Regions from separate parts of the Simiaoa sp. genome, predicted to be linked through region 2. Evidence: predicted binding sites of a transcription regulator. Region 2 holds the regulator's gene; each other region holds the start of a gene.

Region 1 (5,348 bases), on a different contig from region 2:
AATCAACAGGCAGTAACAGCTTCTTGCCCAGCTTCTCAGCCTTTTCCATCATTTCCTTACAGTAGTCGATCTTGGTATCATCTACCAGAGACTTACCGATTTCATATCCCTTTGCCTTTAAGAAGGTGTAAGCCATACCACCACCGATGATCAGGGTATCACACTTCTCTAACAGATTGGAGATAACGTTCAGCTTGTCTGCAACCTTTGCACCACCCAGGATAGCTACGAAAGGTCTTACGGGATCTTCTACAGCCTTACCTAAGAAGTTGATCTCCTTCTCCATCAGGTAACCTACTACGTTCTGACCACCCTTAGCGGTGATGAACTTGGTAACGCCTGCTACGGAAGCATGTGCTCTGTGAGAAGAGCCGAATGCATCACATACATACAGATCAGCCAGGTCAGCCAGCTCTTTGCTGAATTTCTCACCGTTCTTGGTCTCTTCTGCGCCACGGAAACGGGTATTCTGAAGCAGAACAACGTCGCCTTCCTTCATGTTCTCAACAGCCTTGGTAGCTGCTTCGCCGGTTACATTGTAGTCAGCTACGAAAGTAACCTCTTTGCCCAGCTTCTCGGACAGTCTCTTGGCAACAGGTGCCAGAGATTCGCCTTCGTTAGGACCGTTCTTTACCTTACCCAGATGAGAGCAAAGAATTACCTTGCCGCCATCGCCTATCAGCTTCTTGATGGTAGGCAGAGCTGCAACGATACGGGTATCGTCAGTGATCTCACCGTTCTTTAAGGGAACGTTAAAGTCGCATCTTACCAGGACTCTCTTTCCCTTTGCGTTAATGTCATCTACAGATTTCTTATTTAATCCCATGGTATTAACCTCCAATTATTTTAGTATCTAAAAAGGGCCCGGTCCTTGTAAGACCGGACCCTGATAGGTCTTTACGCGTTAACGCCTGTCGGCTTATGCTAACTCGCTGAAGTACTTGATGGTACGAACCATCTGAGAGGTGTAACTGTTCTCGTTATCATACCAGGATACAACCTGTACCTGAGTATTGCCATCTTCCATAGGAGCAACCATGGTCTGAGTTGCATCGAAGATGGAACCGTAGGTGCTGCCTACGATATCGGAAGATACGATCTCATCGGTGTTGTAACCGAAGGACTCGGTAGAAGCAGCCTTCATTGCTGCGTTGATCTCTTCCTTGGTTACAGCGCCCTTAACTACTGCTACCAGAATGGTGGTAGAACCGGTAGGGGTCGGAACACGCTGAGCGGAGCCGATCAGCTTGCCGTTCAGTTCGGGAATTACCAGGCCGATTGCCTTAGCTGCACCGGTAGAGTTGGGAACGATGTTGCAAGCGCCTGCACGGCTTCTTCTCAGATCGCCCTTTCTCTGAGGTCCGTCAAGGATCATCTGGTCACCGGTATAAGCGTGAACAGTGGTCATGATACCGCTCATGATAGGTCTGCAATCGTTCAGAGCCTTAGCCATAGGTGCTAAGCAGTTGGTGGTGCAGGAAGCTGCGGAGATAACGGTATCTTCGGGCTTCAGGGTCTTGTGGTTAACATTGTATACGATGGTAGGAAGGTCGTTACCTGCGGGAGCAGAAATAACAACTTTACGGGCACCGGCAGTGATATGTGCGGAAGCCTTCTCCTTAGAGGTGTAGAATCCGGTACACTCCAGAACTACATCAACCTTTAATTCACCCCAAGGAAGCTTGCTTGCGTCAGCCTCTTTGTAGATGGTGATGGTCTTGCCGTTAACGGTGATGCTGTCCTCGCCAGCCTCAACGGTGCTTGCATACTTGTAAACACCCTGAGAAGAATCATACTTCAACAGATGTGCCAGCATCTTAGGGCTGGTTAAATCGTTGATTGCTACTACTTCATATCCTTCTGCATCGAACATCTGTCTGAATGCAAGACGACCGATACGGCCGAAACCATTAATTGCTACTCTTACTGCCATTTTAGTTTCCTCCTAAAATATTAATTTTATATCTTTTGACTTACTGTGATTCACAGATTGTCAAAATTTTATCAGCAAATTCATTTTACCTAATTCCTCTTTATAATTCAAGATGTAAATGCAAAATATTTGTGATTTTGTGGTAAATTTTACAGTTTGTTTAGAAATGGTATGATTTTTGCTCCGTTTTTTGCTATACTGTACCCTGTAAATGACTTACAACAGAATGATAACCAGAAAGGATAAAAAATATGTCTATCAAAGCAGATTGTCATCTTCACTCTTCTTTTTCCGGAGATTCAAAGGCTCCCATGCCGGAGATGATCGATAAAGGGATCACTCTTGGACTGGAAACCATGTGTTTCACCGAGCATAACGATTTTGATTATCCACGCACTGAGGAAGGTCCCGGCAGTATCTTTTTGCTGAATACAGATTCTTATTTGTATGACATCCTCCGCTGCCGCGCCAAATACGAAGGGAAAATGCGGGTTCTCTTCGGTGTGGAATTAGGCTTGCAGCCGCATCTGGCCGACCAAGACGAAGATTTTACTTCCGCCTATGACTTTGATTTCGTCATCGGCTCCACCCATCTGTGCCGGGGAATGGATCCTTACTACCCGGAATTTTTCGAGAAGTTTTCTTCCGAGGAGGAAGCCATCCGTGCTTATTTTGCAGAGACGCTGGAAAATCTGAAATGCCATGACGATTATGACGTCTTAGGACACTTGGATTATATCGTCCGTGTGGCGCCGAACAAAGATAAAAATTATTCCTATGACAAATATAAGGATGCCATCGATCCGATTCTGGAGCTGTTGGTTCACAGCGGCAAAGGTCTGGAATTAAACACCGGCAGCTTCCGCTACGGTCTCAGACAGCCCCATCCCTGTACCGATATTCTGCGCCGCTATCACGAGCTTGGCGGTGAGATCATCACTGTGGGGACCGATGCCCATAAGACACAGGATGTGGGGTCCTACCTGGATCTGGCCTCCGAGATTCTGCAGCTGTGCGGTTTCAAATATTATACGATCTATGAAAAACGCAGCCCGGAATATCACAAGCTGTAATTTTCTTTATTCCCTATCCTCCAAGCTGAATGTGTTCCTTCATCAGCTCGCGAAGCAACGCATCCGCTGTCCATGAGATATTATACGGTGTCACAATCGCTTTCAGGGCAACCGGTGGTAAGCCGGTTGCCTTATATTCTGCCAGGAATGCATCCACCTGTTGCGAATCCATTCCGGAAAACACCAGCATTTCCATTGCAAAATCAGGACCGTTATATATTTTTCCATTCTTATGAAAACCGCTGATTTCCGCCAGTGTTCCGATCTTCTGTCCATAGTCCCTGCGGTTCACTGCCGTCACATCCACACCTATTTTCTCCGCTGCCACACGCACAGCCCGGTCTTTTTGTGTACTCACGCCAAACAATAATATTTTTGCCATTATATTTCCTCACAGTCCATCACCCGGAAACTGTTCTTTTCCAGCAATTGTGCAAATACTCCCTGTCCGGGAATGAGTTTACCGGTAAAGCTTCCATCATAAATCTGCCTTGCACCGCAGCTGGGACTTCGGGACTGTAAGATTGCCAGATCGATGCCATTCTCTTTGGCAATCCGCAGAGCCTCCTCTGCGCCTTTCCAAAACTGCCTGTCCACATTTACGCCTTTACAGTTTATGACCACACCGTCCACGATCTCTGACGGATCCCTCGGGGTCGGAAGTCCTCCCAGTACCTCGGGGCATACCGGGATTACCTCATGCCCTTCCAGATATTTTACCACACGCTCGCTGTAATTATTTTTCCCGTTATATTTACAGTTTTCGCCTAACAGACAGGCACTGACCAGTATTTTCATCGTGATCTCCAGCTTTCCGTTATTATGTCTGTTACAATAGCGGTGCGATCAGCCGCATGATACACTGCCAGCCTCTCACTGCCATATTTTTCCTTCCATCCCGGTATTTATCGGTGACTTCCTCACTATCCTGTAACAGCTTATCAAAATCTGTCTCAATATCCCGTATGGCATCACAGCCGTGCATCCACACACCGTTTTCAAAATGATGATACAGGCTCCGGTAATCCATATTGATGGTACCGACGGTCGCCGTATTCTCATCGCAGAGCATCTGCTTCGCATGCAAAAAGCCCGGGGTGTATTCATAAACCCGCACACCCTGACGCACCAGTCCGGAATAATAGGATCTGGTCACACCGTAAATGATTTTTTTATCCGGAATGCCCGGGGTAAATACACGCACATCCACGCCCCGTTTGGCTGCCAGTCCCAGCTCTCTCGTCATCTCATCACTGATGATCAGATAAGGAGTTGCCACATAGAGGCGTTTTTTCGCCGTCTTGATCAGGTTCAGGTAGACATTCTCGCCCACCGGTTCTCCGTCCAGAGGGGAATCCGCATAGGGCTGTACATAGCCGGACGCCTTCTGCACATTTCCGTCTTCCGTACCATTCTGTGATGCCTGCAGATATTTTTCATAATCGGTATCGGCCTGTCCCATAACATTCCACATTTCCAAAAACATCATGGTAAAACTCTGTACCGCTCTGCCGGTCAGCTTCACTCCGGTATCCTTCCAGTAGCCGTAAGGATGCGTGATGTTAAAATACTCATCCGCCAGATTATATCCACCGGTAAAACCGACTTTTCCGTCGATGATCATGATCTTGCGGTGGTCACGGTTATTCATGAAAATATTTAAGAACGGCACCACATAGTTGAATACCCGGCACTGTACACCGATGGCATTCATGCGGTCAATAAAGCTTTTATCCAGAAAGCCGATACAGCCTACATCGTCGTACAGGATACGGACTTCCACGCCCTCGGCAGCCTTTCTTGCCAATACATCCTTCAGCCGTGCAAAAGCCTCCGCCTCCTCTATGGCATGATATTCCAGGAATATAAAGTGCTTTGCCTTCTCCAGTTCCTTAAGCTGTTCCTCGTATCCCAGATAAGCTTCCGGATAAAATTTCACGTCTGTTGCATCATACACCGGATAATTACCATACTTCCGGATATAATAACACTGGTTGGCAGCCATGGGAGCTTCCGCCTCCAGCCGCTCTGTCACTGTTTCATCCTGGGGATTTAAAGGAAACAGTTGTGCATCCACATCCTCGAATTTCCGGATGATTTTATGCATGGCCTCTTTATGCCCGAACAATCCGTAAATGCACAGACCAAATACAGGAAATGCCAATATTACAATGATCCAGGGCATCTTAAATGCGGCATTGGTATGTTTCCCATAAATCCTGAGTGCCACCACCAGCGCAAACAGACCGGTCAACAGAGAGATCACTGAAGAATACTGATACAGCTTGATCATTAATACCAGTATCCAGCCGATCTGCAAGAGCACAGCCAATGCTGCAAAA
Region 2 (5,348 bases):
GTGATGCAATAAATATTATTGGCATAGTACCAATCGTTGCACCGGCAGCTGTTTTGGAAAAAGGGCTTTGTAAAGCTCATAAGAGGTGCGAACTTAAATCTGGTTTTGCCTCAGTAAGTCTACATATTGATTACGAGGAATATGTTAATGCCGATATTGCCAGAAAGAAAACACTGATTATAAATAATATATTATCGTCAGTAAAAGCTGTTTCTAAAAAGGGCAAGATAGATTATAAACTATTCGAAGAAGACCTTCGGTCGTTCTGCAAAAACAATGATATTACGATTTAAACCTATATATTCCAGCGTTGTACCAAAAGAAGGGCATAGCCAACGACTTTATCGTTGCTGTGCCCTTCCCTTAAAAATATTTACTCTGCCAGTTCTTCCCACTGTTCATATAATTTTTCCAATTGTTCCTGGCAGGCTGCCTGCTCTTTAGTCAGCTCCTGCAATTTCGCCACCTGGGTGCCGATGGCGGGATCGGACATTTCGGTGTCGATCTCGGAGATGCGGGCTTCCAGCTCGGCAATCTTTTCCTCGCATTTTTTCAGGTCGTTTTCTTTCTTGCGGAGTCTCGCCTGTTCTTCCTTCTGTGCTTTCCAGTCCAATTTGACTTCGGATTCTGCAGCCTTAGTGGCAGCCGTGTTATCTGCATCCGCACTCTGCGGAGTACTGGCTTCTATGGCAGCCATTACGGTGTCGTGCTTTTCCAGATAGTAGTCATAATTTCCAACATAACTTACGAATTGTCCCTCCGTCAGATCCAGGATCCTGTGGGCGGTACGGTTGATGAAGTAACGGTCGTGGGAGACATACAATATGGTTCCCTCGTAACCGTTCAGGGCATCCTCCAGAATCTCCTTGGACATGATATCTAAGTGGTTCGTCGGCTCATCCAGGATGAGGAAGTTTGCGTTGGAGAGTACCAGCTTGGCGAGAGACACGCGTCCGCGCTCACCGCCGCTCAGATCACTGATGCGCTTGAACACATCCTCCCCGGTGAAGAGGAAAGCCGCCAGCACATTGCGGATCTGGGTATTGTTCAGGTAAGGATAATCGTCCGAGATCTCTTCAAACAATGTCTTCTCGCTGTGGAGCACGTGATGCTCCTGATCGTAATAGCCGATCTCAACATTGGAACCTAGGCGGAAAGTGCCCTGATCTGCGGGGACGAGACCGTTTAAGATCTTAAGCAAAGTGGTCTTACCGCTGCCATTATCACCGATGATTGCCACATGCTCGCCGCGTTTGATCTCGAAATTGACATCGGTAAAAAGCTTATGGGAGTCAAAGCTTTTGGACAGATGCTCTACAGTCAGCACATCATTTCCGCTTAAGATCCGGGGCGTCAGCGTCAGCTTCATATCCGTGCGGACCTCGGAGGGCTTTTCGATGACCTCGATCTTGTCCAACATTTTCTCCCGGCTTTCCGCCCGCTTGATGGACTTTTCCCGGTTGAAGGACTTTAATTTTTCGATAACTTCTTCCTGATGCTTGATCTCACGCTGCTGGTTCATATAGGCATTCCAGGCAGCGACGCGCAGCTGTTCCTTTTTTATGGCATAATCGGAGTAATTCCCAATAAAGGTCGTAGCCTTGGATTGATCGATCTCGATGACTTTCCCGGCAATCCGGTCCAGGAAATACCGGTCGTGGGAGACGATGAGAACGGCTCCCTTGTAATTCAACAGATAAGTCTCTAACCAGGCGATGGAGTTCATATCTAAGTGGTTGGTCGGCTCGTCTAAGATGATCAGATCCGGATTTTGTAACAGGAGTCGGCCTAACGCCACCCGGGTCTTCTGACCGCCGGAGAGTGTGGCAACCGGCTTGGAGAATTCATCTTCGGTAAAGCCCAGTCCCTTTAACACTCCGACCAGCTCACTGCGGTAGAGATAGCCGCCGCCGGTCTCGAAAGCGTGGGTGAGAGAGGTGTACTGCTTCATCAGGTCTTCCAGAGCGTCCCCATCAGCATGCTTCATATTGTTTTCGCATTCCCGGATCTTTTCCTCCAGGCGCAACAGATCCGCCTTGACGGACAACAGTTCCTCGTAAATGGTGTGAGAGGTGTCCACGGTGCTGTTTTGGGCGAGATACCCAAGTGTCTTGTCTTTCGCCAGAACCACCTGTCCGTCATCGGGAGTCATTTCTCCTACGATGATGCGGAGCAGCGTTGTTTTTCCGGCACCGTTGATGCCCACAATGGCAGCTTTTTCATGATCCTCTATATGAAAAGAGACATTTTTTAATACTTGATTTTCCACAAATGCTTTTGAAATATTCTGACAAGATAATATCATGGTAGTAAGTATCCTTTATTTCCAGCCCACACAGAACGGACTTTTTAAATTTTATTGTAACGAAAAGAAGAAAACCTGTCAATTCATTGACAAGTTTTTAACATATGGTGTATACTTAAATAATCGGAGGTGAAAGTATTGGAAGCAAAAGGAATTTCACAGGCTGTGATCGGCAGACTGCCCAGATACTTTCGATATTTGGGGGAACTTAAGGATGAAGGTGTGGAACGAATCTCTTCGCAGGAACTTTCCGGACTGATGAAGGTGACCGCATCCCAGATACGACAGGATTTCAATAATTTCGGCGGATTTGGTCAGCAGGGATATGGATATAATGTAGAATATCTGTACCGTGAGATCGGTAAGATATTAGGACTGGATAAGCAGCACAATTTCGTTATTATCGGAGCTGGTAACCTGGGCAGAGCCCTGGGTAATTATTTGAACTTCGAGCGTCGTGGTTTTATTTTCAAGGGAATGTTCGATGCGAACCCGGAGCTTGTGGGGAAAGATGTCCGTGGTGTGAAGGTTATGCCCATGGAGCAGCTGGAATCTTTTATCCGGGAGAATGACATTGATATTGCAGTACTGACGATTCCCAAGACCAGTGCCGTAGAAGTGGCTGACAAGCTGGTGGCGAACGGGATCCGCGCCATCTGGAACTTTGCGCATGTAGATCTGAACGTTCCGGAGGGAATACAAGTAGAGAATGTACATCTGTCAGACAGTTTAATGAAACTTTCGTATAATATTAACCGTTACAATTCAGATATAAAATAATGAGCCCCAGGGAAAAACAAGCGGCTGCGAAGCGGGATGAAGAGTGCGATAGCACGAATTCGTGAGCTTACGAGAGAGTAAGGCATAAAGGGAGTGATATTATGGGCAACGATAACGCAGGAGAAAATGCGAGGAACCGGCAGGAAGCTTTTAAAAGTGCACTTGTTGGGAAACATTTGCCCGTACTCACCCTGGATAATAAGTGGTACAAGCTGCTGAATAAGACTGGTTCTGTTCCGTTAAAAGAGACGGAGGATGCTCTGAATCAGCTGTTAAAAAGACAGGGAAAGCTGAATACGGAGTCGAAGGAAATCCGTAATCTGAAAAAGAAGCTGATGAAAGAGATCGTTCCCATGGTGAACGAAGCGGATCAGCAGGGTGAGAACAGCAAGCTGAACAAGCAGATCGAAGAACATAAGCGACTGATCGAAGAATGTAATGAGAAGCTGGAAGCTTATGAAGATGAGCTGAAAGACCTCCCCCGGGAGATCGAAAGATTAAATCTTCAGCTTATGATGTTTACTATGGAGTGCTGCTATGATATTATGAAGGATAATGACAAACAGATCAATGATACTGCGGAGTGGGTGAGTGCTATTCGCATTGAACTGAAAAAACGTCTGATCGAGAAACAGCAGATGGAGCAGCAGAATCAGGAGATCTATAACTACATGCATGACATCTTTGGTGCAGAGGTGGTCAATCTGTTTGACATGAAATATAATCCGGAGCAAAAATAGTATGAAATATCTGGTAACTGCACAGGAAATGAAGCAATACGATAAGAATACCATAGAGTACCTCGGCATACCGGGGCCGGTCCTGATGGAGAGAGCGGCTCTGGCAGCGGAGGATTTTATAAAAGAGCGCTTTGATGCCGTGAAAGAACGGACGAAAGTGCTCATTTTTGCTGGTATGGGGAACAATGGCGGCGATGGCCTGGCGTTAGCAAGACTTCTTGCGGCGGACGGATACGCAGTCGCGGTAAAATGCGTGGGAGATATGCAGAGAGCTACCAAGCAGTGGAAATCGCAGTGGCAGACGTTGCAACATTTTCCGGTGAAGACAGACAGTAATATTGCGGTGGATGAATATAATGTAATTGTAGACGCCCTCTTCGGCGTGGGATTAAGCCGCCCTGTGGAGGGAAACTATGCGGATGCCGTAAAAGAGATGAACAAGGCAGAGGGATTTAAGCTGGCACTGGATGTGCCAAGCGGTATCTGCTCAGATACCGGCAGAGTGCTGGGTTGTGCATTTCTGGCGGATGCCACGGTCACTTTTGGTTTCTGTAAGAGAGGACTGGTACTGTATCCCGGTGCGGAATACGCCGGAGAAGTCCGGACTGCGAATGTGGGGATCGGACAGGAGAGCTTCTTAGGACAGGAACCAGAAATGTACACTTATGAGAAAGGTTCCGTACAGTTAATTAAGAGAAACGCTTCAGGGAACAAAGGAACCTTCGGCAAAGCACTGCTTGTTGCAGGAAGTAACGGCATGGCGGGTGCAGCCATTTTGGCGGCGAAAGCAGCCTATCGTACCGGAGCCGGCATGGTAAAGGTGATTACCGCGGAAGAGAACCGACAGATCATACAGCAGGGGATTCCGGAAGCGTTGTACGGCTCCTGCAGACAGCTGACGGAGAGCTTAGACTGGGCGGATGTCATCGCCATAGGTCCTGGCATCGGCAGAGAAGAACAGGCACTGCAATGTCTGAAGACCGTGGTGGAGAGAAGCAGGAAGCCGCTGGTGCTGGATGCAGATGCCCTAAACCTCCTGGCAGAGGAGAACGGCAGGATGCTGGCAGAAGAACTGCGCGCCCAGGGTGCGGAAGGCAGAGTGATCCTTCTGACACCTCATGTGGGGGAAATGTCAAGACTGCTAAAACGGACGACCTCAGAGTGCAAGGACGACCTCCCCACATGTGCGAAAATACTGGCCAAGCGATTTCATGCCGTAGCAGTTGCCAAGGATGCGAGGACTGTGGTATGTAAGGAACAGGGAGCCTGCTATCTGAATACCACGGGCAACAGCGGAATGGCTACGGCAGGCAGCGGAGATGTGCTGACCGGCGTGATCCTGGGATTGCTGGCGCAGGGAATGGATGCCCCGGAGGCTGCGACCTGTGGCGTATATCTGCACGGCATGGCAGGTGATCTGGCGGCCGGACTTCATACCGAATATGGTGTGATGGCGGGAGATATCGCCGAATGTCTGATGAAAAATCAAAATAAGAAAGCGTGAAAATATGACGAGAGAACTG
Region 3 (5,348 bases), on a different contig from region 2:
CTATCGAGAAAGCCATTGCCCTGAAGGCACCGGTAATGATCGAGTGTATGATCCCGGAGGATGATAAGGTATTCCCCATGGTTCCGGCAGGAGCCCCCATCAGTGAAGTATTTGACGGAGATGATTTGAAAAGGCAGTCCTGATGAATAAGACGACGAAGAGATTACTTTTTGCGGTGTTGATATTACTACTGTTTCTGTTGACAGTATATTTTGTCCTGGCATTTTATTACAGGGAAGGCTTTTCTCTGAATACCTGGATCAACGGAGTGTACTGTACCGGAAAAACGGTGGAAGAAGTGAATTCGGAGCTTTTGTCACATACAGAAGCTCCGAATGTTGTCATCGTGGATAAAGCGGGAGAGGAATACACGATCGCTCTCGCCGATGTGGATTATCGCGCGGACTTTGGCAGTGCACTGGAAGCGTACAGACAGGAACAGAATCCGTATCTGTGGGTGGACAATGTTCTGCTTCATTCCAGGCGGACCCTGGCACCTGCGGTGACCGTGGATGAGGAGGCGCTTCGCAGAGCCTACAATGCCCTGAAATTCGTACAGACGGAACAGGAGAGAATAACAGATTACAGCCTTACCAGGGATACGGAGGGGGCCTATGCCTTCACAGACGGACTGAGCGACCGAATCGATCTGGAGAAGGCTTTTTTGGCATTAAAAGAAATCGTGGAGAATGGGCAGGAAACACTGAACCTGCAGGAGAGCGGATGCTACTATGAGATAACACCGGATGAGAGTCAAAAAACTCTGAGGAATCTGTGGAAAGAGATCGAGAGATTTCAGACCTGCGATATTGTCTACTGCTTCGGTGAAGAGAGACATCCGGTAACAGCGGCGGACTGTGCTTCTTTTCTGACTGCGCAGAACGGACTGCCGGTGCAGGATGAGAAGGGAAACTTTGTGTTGGACGAGGAGGCTGTGGCGGCGTATGTGCAGAGCCTGGCGGAAGAATATGACGGCTATGGACGAACCAGACAGTTTCACAGTACCCGTGGGGATGTGATCACCATCGAGGGCGGAACCTATGGCAGCAAAATGGACCGGAAAAAGGAGACTGCCTACCTGCTGGAGCATCTGTTGGATCCCGGCGTACATACAGGCACCCCACAGACACATGTTCCTAGTTACGAGAGAGAAGCCTTCTGCTATGGGAAAAATGATATTGGTGACACATATATCGAAGTGGATATGACAGAACAGAAAATGTACTATTACGAAAAAGGCGTATTGAAGCTTGAGACGGAGATCGTGACAGGCAATATGCGGCGGCGCATGGGAACGCCGGAAGGCGTCAATTTTGTCTATAATAAGCAGAAAAACCGGGTTTTACGGGGACCGGGGTATGCCTCTCCTGTGAAATTCTGGATGCCTGTGAAGGGCGGTATCGGTATTCATGACGCCGGATGGCGCAAAGAATTCGGCGGGGACATCTACCAGACTGCGGGTTCCCACGGCTGTATCAATACACCAAAGGACAAAATGGAAGAATTGTTTGATTGCGTGCAGATCGGCACCCCTGTCGTAATGTTTTATTAATGAATGGTAACTATTTAGATATTATTTGCATAGAAATGCAAATAATATTGCTTACGCAATACGTAAATATCAACAACGGTCCTTACAAATGCGAGCATTTGAAGTACCATTTTTGATATTTACGTATTCTAAATAGTTACTATTTATTTAATACAGACATTTTCAGATAAATTGTCCTTGCCAGGCGAACAAATTGAAAATAATTTAACAATGTAGTTGACTAAAGCAAATGAAAAGCTTATTCTATACCTATGCTTTTTATAAAAAATTTAGAAAATATCGAGGAGGTCTTTGAAAATGGCAAGAGTGTATAACTTTTCCGCAGGCCCTGCAGTACTCCCTGAGGAGGTATTACAGGAAGCAGCCGATGAAATGCTGGATTATAGAGGAACCGGCATGTCCGTAATGGAGATGAGCCATCGATCTAAAGCCTATGATACGATCATTAAGGAAGCGGAAGCTGATCTCAGAGAACTGATGAATATCCCGGACAACTATAAGGTACTGTTTTTACAGGGTGGTGCGAGCCAGCAGTTTGCCATGATCCCCATGAACCTGATGAAGAACCGTGTGGCAGACTACATCGTAACCGGTCAGTGGGCGAAGAAGGCATACCAGGAGGCTTCCCTGTACGGCAAGGCTAATAAGATCGCTTCTTCCGAGGATAAGACTTTCTCTTATATTCCCGATTGCTCCGATCTGCCCATCAGTGAGGACGCAGATTACGTGTACATATGCGAGAATAATACCATTTACGGTACGAAATTCAAGACCCTGCCCAATACCAAGGGTAAGCCCCTGGTTGCAGATGTATCCAGCTGCTTTTTATCCGAGCCGGTAGATGTGACAAAATATGGTGTGATCTATGGCGGCGTACAGAAAAATATCGGACCTGCAGGTGTGGTTATCGTGATCATCCGTGAGGATCTGATCACCGAGGACGTACTTCCCGGTACACCGACCATGCTTCGTTATAAAATCCATGCAGATGCAGATTCTCTGTACAATACTCCTCCCGCATACGGCATCTACATTTGCGGCAAGGTATTTAAATGGCTGAAGAAGATGGGTGGTCTGGAAGCAATGAAGGAGCGCAATGAGAAAAAGGCGAAGATACTGTATGACTACCTGGATGAAAGCAAGCTGTTCAAGGGTACCGTCCGCAAGGAAGACAGATCCCTGATGAATGTTCCGTTCATTACCGGTAATGAAGAGCTGGATGCCAAGTTCGTAAAAGAAGCAAAAGAAGCCGGTTTTGAGAACCTGAAGGGGCACAGAACCGTAGGCGGCATGAGAGCAAGTATCTACAATGCAATGCCCATCGAAGGTGTGGAGAAGCTGGTAGAGTTCATGAAGAAGTTTGAAGCGGAGAACGCTTAAGGGGGAGAAAAAATGTTTCAGATCAATTGCCTGAATCCCATTTCCAAAGTGGGACTGGATCGTCTGACAGCAGACTATAAAGTAACCGATAATATGAATGACGCAGAGGGCGTTCTGGTCCGCAGTGCTTCCATGCATGAGATGGATCTGCCGGAAAATCTTCTGGCAGTAGCGAGAGCCGGTGCCGGTGTCAATAACATTCCTCTGGATAAATGTGCCCAAAAGGGTATCGTAGTATTCAATACGCCCGGTGCCAACGCCAATGGCGTAAAGGAACTGGTGATCGCTGGTATGCTGTTAGCTGCCCGTGATGTGGTAGGCGGTATTGAATGGGTCAAGGCATCCAAAGACAACGCTGACATTGCCAAAGCCGCAGAAAAAGAAAAGAAGAAATTCGCCGGTACAGAAGTAATGGGCAAAAAGTTAGGTGTCATCGGTCTGGGTGCTATCGGCGTTAAGGTGGCCAATACAGCAGTAAGCCTTGGTATGGAAGTCTATGGCTATGATCCTTACGTATCCGTCAATGCTGCCTGGAACTTAAGCCGTTCTGTCAAGCATGTGATGAATGTGGAAGAAATTTATGCAGACTGTGATTACATTACGATACATGTACCGCTTCTGGATTCTACAAAGGGTATGATCAACAAGGAAGCCATCAGCAAAATGAAAGATGGCGTGGTTCTGTTAAACTTTGCAAGAGATCTGTTAGCAAATGAGGCAGATGTCCTGGAGGCATTACAGAGTGGCAAGGTAGCCCGTTATGTGTCTGATTTCCCGAATCCTACGACAGCAGGACAGCCCGGCTGTATCGTGATCCCTCATCTGGGCGCAAGCACCGAGGAATCCGAGGATAACTGTGCGAAGATGGCTGTGGAAGAGATGATGGATTACCTGGAGAACGGCAATATCCGCAACAGCGTAAATTATCCTGCCTGTGACATGGGCGTATGCAGCCAGGCCGGAAGAATTGCTATTTTCCATAAAAATATTACCAATATGCTGAATCAGTTTACCGCAGTGATCGGTGAGAAGAATATCAATATCTCCGATATGACCAACAAATCCCGCGGTGAAGTGGCATATACCATGCTGGATATTGAAAGTGCGGCAACGCAGGATCTGGTAGAGGCTTTGCAGAAGATTGACGGTGTCTTCCGTGTACGTATCGTAAAGTAAGATATTTGTCCGAATAGCAGAAAAATATACAGGCATCGGCTGTAAAAAGGCCGATGCCTGCTTTACGTTTCCGGTGTAATGCCAAAAACAGCGGAAATAGTGGTAAAAACAGCGTAAAATGTCAGAAACTAACATACATTTTTTCGTAAAGGCGTTGTATGCTATGAGGGAATCTGTTATACTTGGCATGGTTCAAAGACGTAAGCCACAAGAGAAAGAAGGAACAAAACAGATGAAATTTGATATGCATTGTCATACAAAAGAAGGATCTATGGATGGAAAGGTTCCTATTGAGGATTTTATTGCGGAATTGATCCGCAAGGGTTTTGACGGTATGCTGGTCAGTGATCATAATTCATATAATGGTTATCGTGCTTGGAAACGAAATATCAAGGATCAAAAATATAAAGACTTTGTAGTGCTGAAGGGGATTGAATACGATACCATTGATGCAGGACATATCCTGGTGATCATGCCGGAGACTATTAAACTGAAAATTCTGGAGCTTCGGGGATTACCGGTACAGATTCTGATCGATATCGTGCATAAGAACGGCGGAATATTAGGACCGGCACATCCCTGCGGAGAGAAATATTTAAGCTTCACCAATACCCTGAAGAAGCGGAATCAGATGGCGGTGATGAATCAGTTTGATTTTCTGGAAGGCTTCAATGCCTGTGAGAGTGTAGATAGCAACCATTGCGCCAAGGTACTGGCGGAAATGTACGCACTGCCGACCTTCGGTGGAAGCGATGCTCACAAAACGGACTGTGTCGGTATGGCGTATACTGACATCCCGGAGCAGATTCATTGTGAATCCGATCTGATCCGGGCGGTGAAGCTTGGAGAAGGGATCAAATGCGGAGGATCTTATTACCGGGGGACTACCAAAGAGAAGATCGGAAAAGCCAATAATATTCTGGTACAGTCCTTCTGGTTCTACAACAGACTGGGAAGCCTGTACCGGCATCACAGAAGAAAAACGGAAATGCATAAGATGGTATAGGTCCCCTGGGCCTATACTTTTTGTAACTATTCAGAGCCAAAGGGCGAAGTAACCACTATGAGCAAATAACATGCAAGCATGTTATTCAGAAAAGCCTTGCAGAGGCGGTTTTGCGAATGGGGTTCTGAATAGTTACTTTTTTTTATACAAATCGTAATCTGAATTCATAAATTCTTAAGATGCTTTTACTATGGAAATAGGGTATAATATGCATAAATAAGTAAGCAATATGGA

Evidence for each region. Region 2 encodes Rex, which represses fermentation and respiration genes when NADH is low (regulators of the CRP and FNR family bind a similar motif). Its sites were predicted from a motif close to ATTGTTAANTANTTAACAAT; they were not measured.
Region 1: a site for Rex is predicted at 1,990-2,009, ahead of gap (type I glyceraldehyde-3-phosphate dehydrogenase). Genes of this name have one in related genera too.
Region 3: a site for Rex is predicted at 1,745-1,764, ahead of serC (3-phosphoserine/phosphohydroxythreonine transaminase). Genes of this name have one in related genera too.

The regions. Positions count from the first base shown of each region.
Region 1 is NZ_JBOKRY010000006.1:64,026-69,373, forward strand. It holds gene ACTRDR_RS03730 (phosphoglycerate kinase) at 1-826, opposite strand, end outside; gene gap (type I glyceraldehyde-3-phosphate dehydrogenase) at 920-1,933, opposite strand; gene ACTRDR_RS03740 (histidinol-phosphatase HisJ family protein) at 2,185-3,006, shown strand; gene ACTRDR_RS03745 (DUF3783 domain-containing protein) at 3,020-3,388, opposite strand; gene ACTRDR_RS03750 (DUF523 domain-containing protein) at 3,388-3,804, opposite strand; gene cls (cardiolipin synthase) at 3,836-5,348, opposite strand, start outside.
Region 2 is NZ_JBOKRY010000013.1:63,306-68,653, reverse strand. It holds gene ACTRDR_RS06990 (Imm44 family immunity protein) at 1-293, shown strand, start outside; gene ACTRDR_RS06985 (ABC-F family ATP-binding cassette domain-containing protein) at 374-2,305, opposite strand; gene ACTRDR_RS06980 (redox-sensing transcriptional repressor Rex) at 2,444-3,085, shown strand; gene ACTRDR_RS06975 (hypothetical protein) at 3,187-3,825, shown strand; gene ACTRDR_RS06970 (NAD(P)H-hydrate dehydratase) at 3,827-5,329, shown strand; gene alr (alanine racemase) at 5,334-5,348, shown strand, end outside.
Region 3 is NZ_JBOKRY010000019.1:8,676-14,023, forward strand. It holds gene ilvB (biosynthetic-type acetolactate synthase large subunit) at 1-143, shown strand, start outside; gene ACTRDR_RS08420 (L,D-transpeptidase family protein) at 143-1,552, shown strand; gene serC (3-phosphoserine/phosphohydroxythreonine transaminase) at 1,850-2,932, shown strand; gene ACTRDR_RS08430 (phosphoglycerate dehydrogenase) at 2,945-4,108, shown strand; gene ACTRDR_RS08435 (CehA/McbA family metallohydrolase) at 4,341-5,114, shown strand.